Regions from separate parts of the Pantoea sp. CFCC18177 genome, predicted to be linked through region 3. Evidence: predicted binding sites of a transcription regulator. Region 3 holds the regulator's gene; each other region holds the start of a gene.
The links. The regulator PurR, encoded in region 3, represses purine synthesis genes. The targets are predictions, from matches to a motif close to CANGCAAACGTTTGCNTG.
Positions count from the first base shown of each region.

Region 1: ACPUC8_RS20555 (NCS2 family permease) is a predicted target of PurR. The motif match lies at 2,118-2,135, and genes of this name have one in related genera.
Region 2: ACPUC8_RS17425 (NCS2 family permease) is a predicted target of PurR. The motif match lies at 2,555-2,572, and genes of this name have one in related genera.
Region 4: guaD (guanine deaminase) is a predicted target of PurR. The motif match lies at 2,639-2,656, and genes of this name have one in related genera.

Region 1 covers NZ_JBNBPL010000024.1:74,523-78,698, reverse strand. The annotation lists gene ACPUC8_RS20560 (hypothetical protein) at 10-405, opposite strand; gene ACPUC8_RS20555 (NCS2 family permease) at 661-1,959, opposite strand; gene ACPUC8_RS20550 (response regulator) at 2,377-3,123, shown strand; gene ACPUC8_RS20545 (carbohydrate kinase family protein) at 3,060-4,112, opposite strand; gene ACPUC8_RS20540 (ketose 1,6-bisphosphate aldolase) at 4,114-4,176, opposite strand, start outside.
Region 2 covers NZ_JBNBPL010000017.1:107,976-112,151, reverse strand. The annotation lists gene ACPUC8_RS17430 (Na+/H+ antiporter) at 1-978, opposite strand, end outside; gene ACPUC8_RS17425 (NCS2 family permease) at 1,118-2,467, opposite strand; gene ACPUC8_RS17420 (glutathione S-transferase family protein) at 2,815-3,477, opposite strand; gene soxR (redox-sensitive transcriptional activator SoxR) at 3,522-3,998, opposite strand; gene soxS (superoxide response transcriptional regulator SoxS) at 4,099-4,176, shown strand, end outside.
Region 3 covers NZ_JBNBPL010000030.1:51,019-55,194, reverse strand. The annotation lists gene ACPUC8_RS22845 (C40 family peptidase) at 1-558, shown strand, start outside; gene cydH (cytochrome bd-I oxidase subunit CydH) at 625-714, opposite strand; gene purR (HTH-type transcriptional repressor PurR) at 989-2,014, shown strand; gene punR (DNA-binding transcriptional activator PunR) at 2,011-2,922, opposite strand; gene punC (purine nucleoside transporter PunC) at 3,031-4,176, shown strand, end outside.
Region 4 covers NZ_JBNBPL010000012.1:104,102-108,277, reverse strand. The annotation lists gene xdhA (xanthine dehydrogenase small subunit) at 1-1,143, opposite strand, end outside; gene guaD (guanine deaminase) at 1,140-2,468, opposite strand; gene ACPUC8_RS14380 (helix-turn-helix transcriptional regulator) at 3,674-4,176, shown strand, end outside.

The DNA.
Region 1 (4,176 bases), on a different contig from region 3:
GTTCAACACTCATATTTCCATCACAGCCGTTTTCACAAACCATGCCACAACAGCCAGGATGGCCGGGATCATAATCGACCACGTTAAACGGTCATTCAGCTTTTCAAATTTGGCTTCTAGCCTTTCAAATTTGCGATCTATGCGTCTATCCAACTGGCCCATCTCGCCCATGAGTTCATTACGCATTTGCCCCTGCTCGGTTCTCAAACATTCAATGTCTGATTTCGTCGCAAAATGCTCGGATCGTGCCGTGAGCAGAGCAACATCAAACTGGATTTTTTGCGTGTTTTTTTCCAGATGTTCAACCCGTTTCGTTAACGTTTCCATGGGATGTTCTCCTTGATTGTGCATACCCAAAAGAAGCGGAGGAGATAAACGAGGCATGTTGTTAATGGGGTTATCCATCACCAAATCCTTTACTGTATTCGTTCAATCTTCCCACTATCACCTTAGTGAAACAGATTCGAACTGATTAAACATTCCACGAACCCGCCATTGGGATAAAAAAGTCAGGCAGTGAATGACGACGCGAGAAGTTAAACCAGGTCGACACATCCGTGAAGCGTGCATCAATGAGGATTGCGAGACATCGCACAGGAATTAACTACGGAGATGTAACAGATGACACGGAAGCCCGAGCGGGCTTCCGTAAACCAGAACTTAAGCGCTCAGCCAGCCCAGTTTGATCACGAACAGAATGGAGAGAATCACTAACGCGGCGTTGAGTTCTTTAGTACGACCACTCAGCAACTTCACCACGGTCCAGGTAATGAAACCGAAGGCGATGCCGTTAGCAATCGAGTAGGTCAGCGGCATGGTCAATGCCGTTACCGTCACTGGTGCAGCCGTGGTGATGTCTTTCCAGTCAATTTCAGCCAACCCGGAAGCCATCAGTACTGCCACGAACAGCAGAGCAGGTGCGGTGGCGTAAACCGGAACGCTACCCGCCAATGGCGAGAAGAACAGGCTCAGCAGGAACAGCACCGCGACCACGATGGCGGTCAAACCGGTACGTCCGCCGGCACTGACACCCGCCGCAGATTCGACGTAGCTGGTGGTGGTTGAGGTACCCAGCAGAGAACCAAACAAGGCAGCCGCACTATCCGCAATCAGTGCACGGCCCATTTTTGGCACGTTGCCCTGCTCATCAGCCAGGCCTGCACGCTTGGTCACACCCAACAGCGTACCGGTGTTATCAAACACATCAACGAACAGGAAGGCGAAGATGACACTTACCAGGCCCACGTTGAAGGCACCGGAGATATCCAGTTGCATAAAGGTCGGCGCAATCGAAGGCGGTGCAGAGAACACCCCACCAAATGGCGTCAGGCCAATCCCCATGGAGATAAAGGTCACCACCAGGATACCGATCAACACCGCACCGGTAACGCGACGTGCTTCCAGCGCTACAATAATAAAGAAGCCTAACAGCGCCAGCAGTGGACCCGGTTTCGTCAGATCGCCCAGACCCACTAAGGTGGCTGGGTTATCCACCACGATGCCCGCACCTTCCAGCGCAATCAGTGCCAGGAACAGACCAATACCGGCGGCAATGCCGGCACGCAGCGGTAAAGGAATACTGGCAATAATCCACTCACGAATCTTGAAAATCGACAGAGCAAAGAAAATCACTGCTGAGAGGAACACCGCACCCAGTGCAATCTGCCAGGTGTAACCCATATGCAGTACCACGGTGTAGGTGAAGAAGGCGTTAAGCCCCATGCCGGGAGCCAGAGCGATCGGATAGTTAGCGATCAAACCCATCAACACGCAGCCAATTGCCGCTGCCAGACAGGTCGCCACAAACACCGCACCTTTATCCATGCCGGTTGCACCGAGGATGCTCGGGTTAACAAACAGGATATAGGCCATTGCCAGGAAGGTGGTAATACCGGCAATAATTTCCGTACGCACGGTGGTGTTGTGCGCTTTTAATTTGAAGAGTTTTTCTAACATCATCATCTCTCATGAGCGGAGACGGCACGGATGCACGTTCTCTCTTGCCAATGTGGTTAAGCTAGTGATTATTTTTTTGATGAAAGCGATTTAAGCCGGACGTAAGGCAAGAACGCCTTCCGCTTTCCCCTGTCCATATAGCAATAGCTATGCCATCACTGTACGCAATCGTTTACGTACGCGAATGTATTTAAGCTTAAGATAATTCTGAACCAGAACGAGGCGCGATTATGGTGCATTGCACTATCACTGCGCAATCGTTTTCCCTAAGGGCCATGCGCACGGCAAAAAATATTGCGGCAACGCACGCTTTCACACTCTGCCAGGCGATGGCGCTCACGTTTCTGCAGCCTGAATCGGCAGCCTAAAAACATCGGGTTACACTGCTTTTTAACCCTTCCGCAACAAAGAGACAGCGCAATGAAGCCCGCGATTTTGGTCGTTGATGATGATCGTGCCGTGTGTGAATTGCTGCACGATGTATTAAGTGAACACGTGTTTACCGTCTACAGCTGCCACCAAGGCAAAGATGCGCTGGCGCTGGTCAGCCTGCATCCTGAGATCGCTCTGGTGATGCTGGATATGATGCTACCCGATACCAACGGCCTGCTGGTGCTACAACAGATGCAAAGACAGCGTCCAGACCTGCTGGTCATCATGTTAACGGGGATGGGTTCTGAAGCGGATATGGTGGTAGGCCTGGAAATGGGAGCCGATGATTATATCGCGAAACCCTTTAACCCTCGGGTGGTGGTGGCACGCGCCAGAGCCGCGTTACGCCGCTGCGGCCGTCTGACTCAACCTGAGATGCAATATGACGAGGGGTGGCAGTTCAATGGCTGGCGCCTGGATGACGCCCGTTGCCAGTTGTTTAATCCACAACGGGAGAGTGTGCCGCTGACCCAAGGGGAATTTACCTTACTGCGCGCTTTAGTGGGCCACGCCCGCAAAGTGTTAACCCGCGATCAACTGCTGGAACTGACCCACAGCGAAAGCCTGGAAGTCTTTGATCGCACAATTGACGTGCTGATTATGCGGTTGAGACGAAAAATCGAAACTAATCCACATCAGCCCAGCCTGATCCGCACCATCCGCGGTTTGGGTTACGTTTTTTCTGCGGATGTGATGCGCCCCGCTTCTGCATCACGTGAAACACAAATAGCCTGATTCATCCAGCGCTGCATCTCGGCCAATGGCCGCGTGCCGTCCAGCGCATTCGCTGCATGTAGATTAAAACAGGCGCAGGTGTGTGCCAGCTTCAGCGTGTCTAACATCGTCCAGTTCTCGTGACTGGCATAAAGCACACCCGCACAGAAGGCATCGCCCGCGCCGACGCTGCCAACAATCTCCTCAGGCGTCAGGCACCACGCGGGCTGCCAGATCCCCTCTTCTGTACCTTCTTGCCCCCACGCTCCCTCTGGCGCATGGATCACCACCCGCTGACGCACCCCTTGTGCAATGAGCCATGCTGCCGCTTGCGCAAAGGCTTCTGGTGCTGCCAGCCCCTGTTCGTTGCGTAACGTGATACCCGTCAACGCTTGCGCCTCAAGCTCGTTAATCACCAGATAATCCAGCCAGCGCAGCGCGGGGACAACCAGGGGGCGATATTCTCCCGCTCGCGAGACCAAATCCAGCGAGGTGAGATAATCGCGTTGCTGCATCTGTGCCAGCAACCGCGCACTGCGTGTGGCGTATTCATCGTCGGGTTGATCCAGACTATCCAGCAACAGTAGATAACCCAGATGGAAAATACGATGCGGTGTCGCGACCTCAGCAAAATGCGGCAGATCCAGCTGTGCATTGGCGCCACGCGCATGGAAGAAGGTGCGCTGCCCATCTGGCGTGGTCATCACCTGGGTCATGGCGGTGGTGACACTGCAGGTGCGCTGGACAAAACGGCGATCTATCTGATGGTCGTCCAACAGCTGCACGATGTAATCGCCGTCATTATCTTCCCCGACCATCCCCACCCCCGCCAGCGGCACATTCACCTGCATGCGCGCCAGCGTGAACAACACATTGAGCGCGGCCCCACCGCTGCATTTCTCGCTGTGGGTAATCTCCGCCAGCCAGCCCTGCTCCGGCCAGTGAGTAATACGCTGCACATGGTCTACCAGCATGCTGCCTGCGCCCAAAATGCCCTTGCGTTGCGCCATCTCAGGCCCTCCCGGCACTGCCAAATACCTGCATCTGCTGCGCTACTACGTTGGCGATGTCGTG
Region 2 (4,176 bases), on a different contig from region 3:
TGCGACATACACCAGCGCTACGTCGGTGAACAGCATCCAGAGTTCAACATTTGGATCGGCATTCGCCTGCGCCACCGAAGTTTCAAGGATGTCGGGCAATTGCAAGCCCAGCATCAGGAACACCATGCCGTTGAACACGAACTCCAGCATCTGCCATACGCTGTTGGCGCGCAGACGCATGGCTAACGGTGCCTGACGGATAATGCCAGAACGGGTGATGGTCATACCCGCCGCCACTGCAGCAAGGATACCTGATACGCCAAGGTGTTCAGCGATCAGATAAGAGGCGAACGGCAGTAACAGCAGCAGTACCGTTTGCGTAGCCGGATCGTCTCCGCTCCAGCGGCTCAGTAAGCGCAGCGAACGGCCATACAGCCAACAGACGGCCACACCCGCAATCAGGCCGCCGACGGCCACCTTAAGAAACTCAATGCTGGCCCCGCCCCAGGTAAATACCATGGTGCCCATTGCTACGGCGACAGCAAACTTCAGCGAGACCAGGCCCGATGCGTCGTTCATCAAGGCTTCGCCCTGCACAATCGACATGATTTTTTTCGGGATGCGCCCTTCCCCCACAATGCCGGAGAGCGCCACGGCATCGGTGGGTGACAGGACCGCCGCCAGCGCGAACGCCGGGATCAGCGGGATACCCGGCACCAGCCAGTAAATCAGGTAACCGATCCCTACTACGGTAATCAGCACTAACACCAGCGCGAGGCCGATGATTTCGCGTCCGTGATGAAGAAATTCATTAATCGGCGTTTTCCAGCCATCGGCAAACAGCAACGGCGGAATGAACAGCACGAGGAACAGTTCAGGGTCAAAATCCACGTGCAGACCAAAGCTCGGTACAGCCAGCAGTGCACCTGCAGCAATTTGTACCAGTGGCAGCGGGATTTGGAACGGCAGTATGCGTGCCGCAACGCCGGAGAGTGACACCACCAGCGTCATAATGAGAATGGTAAAGAAGATTTCCATGCTTTCCTTAGGCGAATCGTATTTATTCAAGCGATGTTGTTGCGAAGGAAAGTGTAAAACAAAACGCCGCCCGAAGGGGCAACCCTGCGTGCGGCGTGGACCAGAAAGAGACTTATCTGGAATTAAGCGTATTTAAAAGTCAGATGGCCCAGCCACCGGCGTAGAATGCCACCAGCGCAATGGCAATCACTACCGTGCCAACATTCAGTTTGCGCCACTCACCGGCAAACACGCGACCAATCACCAGGGAACCGAAGCCCAGCATAATGCCGGTGACGATGTTGCAGGTCAGCACGATGAAGACCGCCGTCACCAAACCCGACATCGCATCGACAAAATCATTGAAGTCGATTTTTGCCACGTTGCTCAGCATCAACAGACCTACGTACATCAATGCGGGTGCCGTTGCATAGGCTGGCACCAGATAGGCCAGTGGAGACATAAACAGAATCAGCAGGAACAGCAGGCCAACCACAATCGCCGTCAGGCCGGTTTTGCCCCCGGCGGCGGTACCTGCGGCAGATTCGATGTACACCGCCGCTGGCGAAGCACCGACTAACCCTGCAAACAGGCTGCTGACGGAGTCAGTCGTTAATGCGCGACCGCCGTTAATGATCTGCCCATCTTTGTCCAGCAGATTGGCCTGGCCCGCGACCGCGCGAATAGTGCCGGTGGCGTCGAATACTGCCGTCATCACCAGTGCCAATACACTCGGCAGCACCACCGGTTGCAGCGCTCCCATGATATCAAGGCTAAACATGGCGGATTGGCCATTGGCATCTTTCAGGCTTGGCATGGCAAACAGCCCTTGATAGGTCACAGCGGGATCAAAAATCAAACCCACCACGGAAATCGCAATGATAGTCAGCAAAATGCCGCCGGGAACACGACGTTTTTCCAGACCAAAGATCGCGGCCAGACCAATCAACGCCATGATCACCGGAAACGAAGTGAAGTGGCCAAGCGCAACCGGTAAGCCCGGTGCCGGGTTTTTCACCACTAAACCAATCCCGTCGGCGGCGATCAACAGCAGGAACAAGCCGATACCAACACCCGTACCGTGCGCAACGCCCATCGGCAGGTTACGTAAAATCCATGCACGAATGCCCGTCACCGAAATCAAAGTGAACAACAAGCCCATCAGGAACACAGCGCCCAACGCAACCGGCACGCTGATATGCTGCCCCAGCACAAGGCTGAACGCAGTAAAAGCGGTGAGCGAGATAGCGCAACCAATCGCCATTGGCAGATTGGCCCATAACCCCATAATGATCGATCCAAAACTGGCGACCAGACAGGTGGCAACAAACACAGCCGTCGGCGAGAAACCCGCTTTGCCGAGCATGCCAGGCACCACGATGACGGAGTAGACCATGGCTAAAAAGGTGGTCAATCCTGCCAGTACTTCCTGGCGCACGCTGCTGCCACGTGCTGAAATGTTAAACCAAGCGTCCAGTTTTCCACTGGCCGGGCGTGATTCGCCAGACATAGTCAATCCTCTGCGTTTTTTAAGATGTAATAAGCCCCACGGCCCGCGTTTGCACATCACCCTGGTGAAGGCTTCTCAGTGAGAAAAGAGGCAAACGTTTACGTGGCCGCGTATTCCAGGTCGTTAAGGGGGACACGGAAAAAGGCAAACGATTATCTGGCGTTTGCTATGGGGTTTTCAACTACTAATCGATGACAAGGCAGGATAAAGCGTCCGGTTTTGATCGGGTGATATGAGAGAATGCGACGCGAAAACGTAGCGGCGAGATTTATCGCGCATAGGTAGAGCCGTGCTGCGGCGGGTCAATGCGCAATAAATTGCGCCGCTACAGTTATGTTGTAGGGTGGCTACGCCAATGCGATCGGGCCGCCCTGCTCAACCGCACGTTGCCAAGCGGCGCGCTGCTGCATCTCCTCCAACCAGCGTGTGATAGCGGGCATCTCTTGTTGTGATCCTCGCGTCTGCAGGGCCAGCAGCGGGAAGCTCATTTGTACATCCGCGATGCTGAAGCGCGAGCCCGCGAAATAGCGATGTTGACTGAGATGCTGCTCAATGACGCTACCATGCAGTTGCAGCTGTTTATTCAGCCAGGCTTTCTGGATGCCCTTGCTCAGCGCGGCACCTGCGGGACGTAACAGCCACGGCACCGGCTTTTTCCCTAACTGCCCAAAAACCAGTTTCATCAGCAACAACGGCATCAGTGAACCTTCGGCATAATGCAGCCAGTAGCGTGCCTGGATCTGCTCATTCTCGTCGGTCAGTACCAACAGATGCTCACTGTCATATTTTTGCTGCAGGTACTCCAGAATCGCACCTGATTCCGCAATCACGCGATTACCGTCTGTGATCACCGGCGACTTACCCAGCGGGTGCACTTTCTTCAACGCTTCCGGTGCCAGCAAGTTCTTTTCACGTTGATAGCGCTTGATTTGATAGGGCACCGACAGCTCTTCCAGCAGCCATAACACACGGTGCGAACGGGAATTTTCCAGATGGTGTACGGTGATCATGCGCTTTTCCTTGCCGACGAAAGTGTTTCGGCAAGTATAGCGGATCAACTTTTGGGCTCATCCTGTTCGGGATCGAGTAACACCGCACCGGACCCTTGCTGCGCCAGACGGTCTCCGGGGTTGCGCAGCGGACAATCCCGCATCGACAAACAGCCACAGCCAATGCAGCCGTCAAGATCGTTGCGCAGGCGCGTCAGCGTCTCAATGCGCTTATCCAGCTCTTCGCGCCAGTGCTGCGTCAACGCATCCCACTCCTGCGTTGACATGCGTTTATTCGCCGGCACGTGCATCAAACTGTCACTCACTGTCGCCAGTGGAATGCCAATGCGCTGCGCGATCTTGATAATCGCCACGCGCCTCAGCACATCACGACTGTAGCGCCGCTGATTACCGCCATTGCGTGAGCTAAAAATTAACCCTTTGGTTTCATAGAAATGCAGCGCTGACACCGCCACGCCACTGCGTTTCGCCACTTCTCCGGGTGTCAAAACGGGCTTTGGGTAATTGCGTTCTTTTTTCATTTAGGGCCTTTACCTCAAGTTAACTTGAGGAATTATACTCGCACCCCAACAAAAGTTCGAATTTCAAACCAGGTAAAACAACCTTCAGAAGGATGAGACTATGATGCAACAGGAAATCATTCATTCACTGACTCACTGGATCGATGAGAATCTGGATAAGGCGCTGTCGATCGATGAA
Region 3 (4,176 bases):
GCGCTGCACAAAACCACCCGTAAGAAATCCCTGCTGAAATCGCCAGCAAAGAAATATGGCCATCAACGCTTAGCCAAAAAAACGCGTGAAGTCGATGATGAAGCGCTGGAGCTGACCGGCATTCGCATGAGCAAATCACACCGCCAGCGTTATCAAAAGGCGCGTGAAACAGCGATGACCAAATTGATGGGCCAGTTGGGCAAACCTTATCAGTGGGGTGGCACCTCGCCGAATACAGGTTTCGACTGCAGTGGTCTGGTGTGGTACGCCTACAAAGATTTAGTCAAATACAAATTCCCGCGCACTGCGAATGAGATGTATCACTTGCATGATGCCGCGCCGATTAAGCGTCAGATGCTCGAAAAAGGCGATTTAGTCTTCTTCCGTATTAATAATCGTGGCACTGCCGATCACGTAGGTGTCTACCTTGGTAACGGTAAATTTATTCAGTCACCGCGCACCGGTAAAGACATTCAGATTAGTGCGTTGGGTGAGGATTACTGGGAGAAGCATTATGTTGGTGCACGCCGCATGATGACGCCGAAAACCATTCGTTAGTCGTTGCGCAACGTATAAAAAAAGCCGGATGCTTTCACAGCACCGGCTTTTTTTATACGCTTTTGTTTAATGCAGGATGGCCGTAAAGCTGAACGCAATAATCATTAACAGTGCGCCAACCGTGGTCATCAGGGCCAGCTTCAGATCTGTACTCATCACTACTCCTTAGTCACACTTTTATTAGGGTTAAAACAATTTTCGCACAGCGTCAGGCAAAAATCTCGTGTTATCCGCGCCAGCTTGCTAGAATCGCCGCCTTTCGTTGCGCAACCCATTTTGCGCATGCTGTATTTACAGCCTGCTGAAGCGATTTTTCCTGCCTGAACAGGCAGCGTTGACCCAAATTTTCGGGTGCAAAACCCTTCGCAGACGCAAACGTTTAACAATATACTTATCAGTACGTTGCGATAAGCCGGGGAGTACCTTTTTCATGGCCACAATTAAAGATGTAGCAAAACGCGCGGGTGTCTCCACCACCACGGTTTCGCATGTCATCAACAAAACGCGTTTTGTCGCAGAAGAGACGCGTAACGCCGTTTGGGAAGCAATTAAAGAATTGCACTATTCCCCCAGCGCCGTTGCGCGCAGTTTGAAGGTCAATCACACCAAGACATTGGGATTGCTGGCGACTTCAAGTGAAGCTCCCTACTTTGCTGAGATCATTGAAGCGGTTGAGAATCACTGCTTCGAGCGCGGCTACACATTAATCCTTGGCAATGCGCACAACGACCTGCAAAAGCAGCGTGCTTATCTCTCGATGATGGCGCAGAAGCGCGTCGATGGTCTGTTGGTCATGTGCTCCGAATACCCAGATGACCTGCTGCAAATGCTGGAGGAGAATCGCAATATCCCGATGGTGGTGATGGACTGGGGTGCTTCGCGCGGTGACTTTACCGATACCGTGCAGGACAATGCTTTCCATGGCGGTTATTTGGCTGGGCGCTATTTGATCGAACGTGGTCACCGCGATATTGGCGCGATCCCGGGACAACTTGAACGCAACACGGGCGGTGGACGCCACGCTGGCTTCTTGCAGGCAATGAATGAAGCCGGGGTCACGGTGCGGCCAGAGTGGATTGTGCAGGGTGATTTTGAACCCGATTCAGGCTATCAGGCGATGCAACAAATCTTGAATCAGAAACAGCGTCCAACTGCCGTATTCTGTGGTGGCGATATCATGGCAATGGGTGCGATTTGCGCAGCCGATGAGATGGGCTTGCGCGTCCCGCAAGATATTTCCGTGATCGGGTACGATAACGTGCGCAACGCGCGCTTTTTCACACCAGCGCTCACCACCGTGCACCAACCGAAGGCTGAGTTGGGTGAGAAAGCGCTCGAAATGTTGCTGGATCGCATCACCAGCAAGCGTGAAGAGCCACAAACGATTGAGGTTCAACCGACCTTGATTGAGCGCCGCTCCGTTGCCGATGGCCCATTCCGCGACTATCGCCGCTAACCTCGCGTTTCGCTGAGCCATTCGTGGTTCAGCGTCTCTGCATCACCCAGATAAGCCAGAAGCCAATCCAACGCGGGTGATGCTCGCTGCTCTGACCAACTGACACAGCAAGGGCTGTCAGGAAACGGCTGCGGCAGTGGCAATTCCACCAGCGTGCCTTGATCCAACAGTGGCCGCGCTAAATGCCCTGGCACCATGCCGACACACAATCCCGCCTGCAAACAATCCATTCCGGTTTCCCACTCCGGCACCACCAAACGCCGCTGATTGTCCAGGGTCCAGGTCATACGTCTGGGTAATGCGCGAGACGTATCTTCCAGCACCAGCGATGGCCAGGCACGCAATATTTCATCATTTAATTCTGTATTGTTGACCAACGGATGATCGGGACTGACAACGCAACGCCAGTTTAAGGCCCCCATATCCTGAAAGGCGAAACGCCCGCCAACCGGAACCGCCTGCGTTGCGCCAATAGCGACATCAACACGCCCGTCGGCCAGCGCATCCCAGACACCGTTGAACACTTCGTAGCTGATAATCAGCTCCATATCCGGGAAATGACGGTAAAAATCTTTCACCAGTTGTCGGGTGCGCTGGGGTTTGACGATGCAGTCCACCGCGATGCTCAACTGTCCGCGCCAGCCGTTCGCCAACTGTTGGCACTGCCTGCGCGTTGCAAGCATTTTTTTGATAACAGATCGCCCTTCACGGACAAAGTGCTCACCAGCTGGTGTTAAGACGACTTCACGATGCTGACGTTCAAACAACGGAACCGCTAACCAGGTTTCCAGTTGCCTGACGGTATAGCTGACGGCAGAAGGCACACGATGCAACTCTTGCGCTGCCGCGCTGAAACTGCCGGTGCGCGCCACCGCATCTACTACTTCCAGTGCATGCTCAGACCACATGGATTTGCCTTCAAAATTTTTAACAGCAGATTGCAAATATTAGCGTTTCACAAACCATAACGCACTCTTTTACACTCCCCGGCGTTCAATCTGCCAATGAGAATCACTATGTTGTCTTCAAAAGGATTTCTGCCCTACCTTGCCTTGCTGAGTATGCTCGGCTTTCTCGCCACGGATATGTATCTGCCCGCTTTTGGTGACATGCAACGCGATTTTGCCACGGCTCCGGGTACGATCAGCGCCAGCCTTAGCCTGTTTCTCGGTGGGTTTGCCTGTGCGCAGGTGTTTTGGGGCCCCTTGTCGGATCGCTTTGGTCGTAAACCAATTCTGTTGGCAGGATTGACACTTTTCGCCTTGGGCTGCCTTGGCATGTTGTGGGTAAGAGATGTAAACCTGATGCTGGCATTGCGCTTCGTACAGGCTGTGGGCGTCTGTGCGGCGGCCGTGAGCTGGCAGGCACTGGTGGTGGATCGCTACCCGAAAGCACAAGCCAACAAAGTGTTTGCCACCATCATGCCTCTGGTCGCGCTCTCGCCAGCTTTAGCCCCATTGCTGGGTGCCTGGCTAATGGGACACTTCCATTGGCGCAGTATTTTTATCGCGCTCACAGCGATCACCGTTTTGCTGCTCATTGGCACCCTGCAACTGACTGCCCGCAAAAAGGGTCAGGCTGCAAAGGTTGCGCAACCTGGCTGGCTCACGCTGCTGAAGACCCGCGTATACAGTGGCAACGTGCTGATTTACTCAGCCTGTTCTGCCAGTTTTTTCGCGTGGCTAACCGGTTCACCTTTTATTCTCGCCTCAGCAGGGTTAACACCCGCAGACATTGGCTTGAGCTATATCCCACAGACCATTGCTTTTCTGATTGGTGGCTTCGGCTGCCGCGCGTTGCTCAATCGTTATCAGGGTGCGCAACTTCTTCCATGGCTGCTGGTGGTGTATAGCCTGAGCATCCTCAGTCTGTTTGTGGTCGCCATGCTGCCTGCTCCATCATTAGTGGCATTATTGCTGCCTTTCTGCGGCATGGCGCTGGCAAATGGCGCGATTTACCCGATAGTGGTTGCCAGTGCTTTGGCCCCCTTCCCTCAGGCCACAGGTAAAGCGGCGGGTTTACAGAACCTGTTTCAACTCGGCCTGTGCTTTATTGCCAGTCTGCTGGTATCCGCCGGATTAGCACAAGCGCTGCACAATACGACCCTCGTGATGGTGGCAACGGTCGTGCTGGCATGGGCTGGCTTTATCTGGCAGCGTTCG
Region 4 (4,176 bases), on a different contig from region 3:
AAACACCGCAGAGATATCATCATCCAGTCGTTTAGCCACCTTCCATGCGCTAAAGTCATGTGACACCGTCACTTTTGGAATGATGATGGAGTGAATAAACTCCCCCGCCTGCAGCACCGTTTGCCGATAGCCGATGAAGAACTGGTCGAGTGGCACCTCACGCATCACTTTTCCTTTCTGCAGGGCCAAACGCGCATTCAACGCCAGCAGCATCGGCGCACAGTCGCCAATCGGTGAAGCATTACCGATGTTGCCGCCCAGCGTGCCCTGATTGCGAATTTGCAGTGACGCAAAACGCTCGAGTGTGGCGCTAAAAGCCGGGATTTTGTCGGTCAGGAAGTGGTAACAGAGATGCAGCGGCGCGGCCGCTCCCAGCCGGAACGTGTCCTCATCTTCGCTGCACTCGGCTAATTCCTGCACCTGCTCTAAGGCGATCAACAATGGCAGACGTTGATACTGCTGGGTAATTTGCAAAGTCAGATCAGTGCCGCCCGCCAGCAAACGCGCGTCAGGATGCTGCTCATACAGCGCGGCTAACTGCGCCAGCGTTTTTGGCACAAAACAGCGGCTGCCGTTGGCTTCAAGGGTTTGCACTTCTGTGTTGTTCAATGCCTGAAGCCGCTGTACCAGCGCGGTTTCATCAGCTGTAAATGCATCTGCTACTGGCTGCTCACACGCCTGCTGCGCCGCTGCCATAATCGGTCGATAGCCGGTACAGCGGCACAGATTGCCCGCCAGCGCCTGTTCGGCATGGTGCGGATTCCAGCCTTGACTGTTTTTTTGCAAGGTAAACATGGACATGACAAACCCCGGCGTACAATAACCGCATTGCGAGCCGTGGCAATCCACCATGGCCTGCTGCACACTGTGCAGTTCACGCCCCTGCTTGAGATCTTCTACGGTAATCAACTGTTTGCCTTGTAAACTGCTCACCAGTGTCAGGCAGCTGTTGACCGTTTGATACTGCATGCGCCCCGCTACCACTTTACCCAGCGTTACCGTGCAGGCACCACAGTCTCCTGACGCGCAACCTTCCTTCGTGCCGCGCCGCTGCTGCTGATTGCGCAGGTAATTGAGCACCGTGAGATTGGGGTCTAAAGCCGTCTCGGTGATCAGGCGGTTGTTGAGCAGAAACTGGATCATGCGGTTATCTCCTCGCCATGCCGCTGCCAGACGGGTTTGCCACTCAGCCAGGTTTGGGCAATATTGCGGTCATCGCCCAGCGTCATCATGACAAACAGGCGTTCCCAGATGTCTTTACTGTTGGCACTGCGTAATTTTTGCAGCGGTGACACCGCCGGATCGAGCACCACAAAATCGGCCTCTTTGCCGGGATTGAAGTTACCAATTTTGTCATCTAAATCGAGCGCATGCGCCCCGCCCAGTGTGGCGTGGTAGAAGGCTTCACAGGCACTGAGTCGGTATTGTTGCAACTGCCCAACTTTGTAAGCCTCCCCCAGGGTTTGCAGCATATTAAAAGTGGTACCTGCGCCGACATCGGTTCCGATACCCATGCGCACACCCTGCTGCCAGCAGCGTTTGATGTTGAACAACCCGCTGCCGAGGAACAGATTGGAGGTGGGGCAGAATGCGATGGAGGAATCGGTATCGTGCAGGCATTGCCATTCGCGATCTTCCAGATGCAGGCAATGCGCAAACACACTGCGCTTACCGGTCAGTTGATGCTGGTGATACACATCAAGGTAGCCGTCGTGCTCTGGGAACAATTCGTTCACCCAGGCAATTTCCTGCTGGTTCTCACTGAGGTGTGTGTGCAGCCAGGTATCAGGGAACTCTTCACGCAGCTGACGTACCTTCTCCAGCAGCGCCGGTGATGACGTTGGCGCAAAGCGCGGCGTCAATGCATAACTAAGCCGACCACGCTGGTGCCAGCGCTCAATCAGTTCCAGGGTATGCTGATAACTCTCTTCGGGGGTTTCGGTCAGATACTCTGGCGCGTTGCGATCCATCATCACCTTGCCCGCGATCAATCGCATATCGAGCTTTTCCGCTGCGCTAAATAAGGCGTCAACGGACTGTTTGTGGACGGTGCCAAACACCAGCGCACTGGTGGTGCCATTCGCCAAGAGCTGCTGCAAGAAGAAGGCGGACATCTGCGCAGCGTGGTCCGGGCAGTGATATTGGCTCTCGACCGGGAAAGTGTATTGGTTCAGCCACTCCAGTAGCTGCTCGCCAAAGGCCCCAATCATCTCTGTTTGCGGATAGTGGATGTGGGTGTCGACAAAGCCCGGCACGATGAGTTTACCGCGCAGATCGATCACCTGAGCGGCATCAACGCGCCCTTCTGCGATCTCCCAACTTTCCAGCGCGACCACTTTGCCATCACGCAGCGTTAGTAGGCCATCTTCAAGATAGCGTGCATTGGCCGCAATCTGATCGGGCTGTGCAGCCAGGGCGGTGAAGTCAAAGAAGCTGGCGCGCAGCAGGGTTTCAGAGGCGTAAGGCATAAAAGTTCCTTGATACATGTCATTGCAGATAATTGCCTTGAAAGTGAATTGCAAGGGACATGCCAAAGCTTAGAACAAAAAATACTGTTCTATTTCAATAAAATAGGTGATTTTTATTGATTTTGAGGGCAGGATCAATTCGCAAACGAATGCGCAACCGTTTGCTGACAATGGCAAACGGTTGCTATTGGTGATGAAAGTGTAAATCGCAGAGATAACGTAGTAAGACCCGTGATTTTTTGCGCAATGCCGGTGCAATAGCGCACTCTTTTTGTGCACGAAGAATCCTGCAACACACCGGTTAGGCTTTTCATGAGCATGGTGTCAGGGTTAATGCTAAGGTGTGGCTGAGAACCTGAAATCGTTTAAGGATAAGTTTGATGTTGATGGTTAATTTTATGATTTTTAAGTTTAAATATAGAAAATCATAAAGTTAGCCATGAGCTAAAACCTGCCAACCTCTGCTAATGTCGTCTTTTCCTGCCCCTTTTTTGCCCCTTCTGCCCAGTTATGCCCCTGGATTTGCCCCTTTTTTACCCTTATGACTGTACCTGATATCAAAAACACAATGCCGCTTTTTTGATGAGTAAATTGTCATGCTGTTACGTACTCGCAGAACTAGTCACAACTCCACCCGTACTACATAGCCTTTAACCCACAAGGAAAGACCAAAAGTAGCTAACACTTAGTGTTATAGAACGGGAAAGCGGGGCAAATGTAAGAAGCTTCTGTACTGATAATGAGTGGCTGCAAGTTTTATATTCCCGCTAGCACCTTAGGCGCAGAGTTGGGGCAGCTTTTTTTGCATTAAATGAGCTCTATCACAACTTCGGTAAAGCCAAATCCGCCTAACAATTTCATCGTTTAGTTCTGTGCAGTCCAACGCAATTGATAGCCTGATTTCGGATAGGAAAAGGTCAGATGCGGATTTCAGTGCTTCTAACGCGGATCAGTGCTAGCGCGAGCTTCAACCAACTCTCATGATCCGGATACTGTCAGATAGCTAAGGCAAAAAATGCATTCAAACATGCGCATTGACTGACAGTAGACGACAATCGGGGATCTCACCCCAAATCCGGTCACTTCATAAAAACCCCTACGATACTAGTTGCCGCATTAGTTTATTTACTTTACAGTAAAGTAAATTATCTTGAATAAATCTATATTTCAACTGATGCTGGAGTCGTCCCATGAAGATATTGTGTATGGATAATGATGTTTGGGCAGTATCGGGGCTAAGTTGCCTTCTTGAGGGCCAGTTAAGCCTCGAATGCCAGCAAGTCTCTATCAGGCATACGAAAGCCATCCTTGCGAAGCATTATGTCGAATTTTTTATCACCGAACTGGCCTCCCCAAACAACAATGTAAGCGAGGTGTACAATTTTCTGAAGTTGTTGAACGCCAGATTGCCCTGGTTGAAGATTATTATCTTCACGCGTTTTGAAGATAACGCTATGTTACGCTTTTTTTTTGATAATCTCTCCCACGCGGTAATTATTACAAAGCGGGATCCAATTGGTGAGATTCAGGATGCCACAAGTAATTACAAGGACTATTACATCAAAAATTACATGCGATGGCAGTATTTAGATTCGCATCTGAATATCCTGAACAAAACAGAATTTCAACTACTCCAGTTTTTCTCAAGAGGGGAAAAACAGGTGGATATCGCCGCGAGGTATAACTTAAGCAATAAAACAATCAGCAC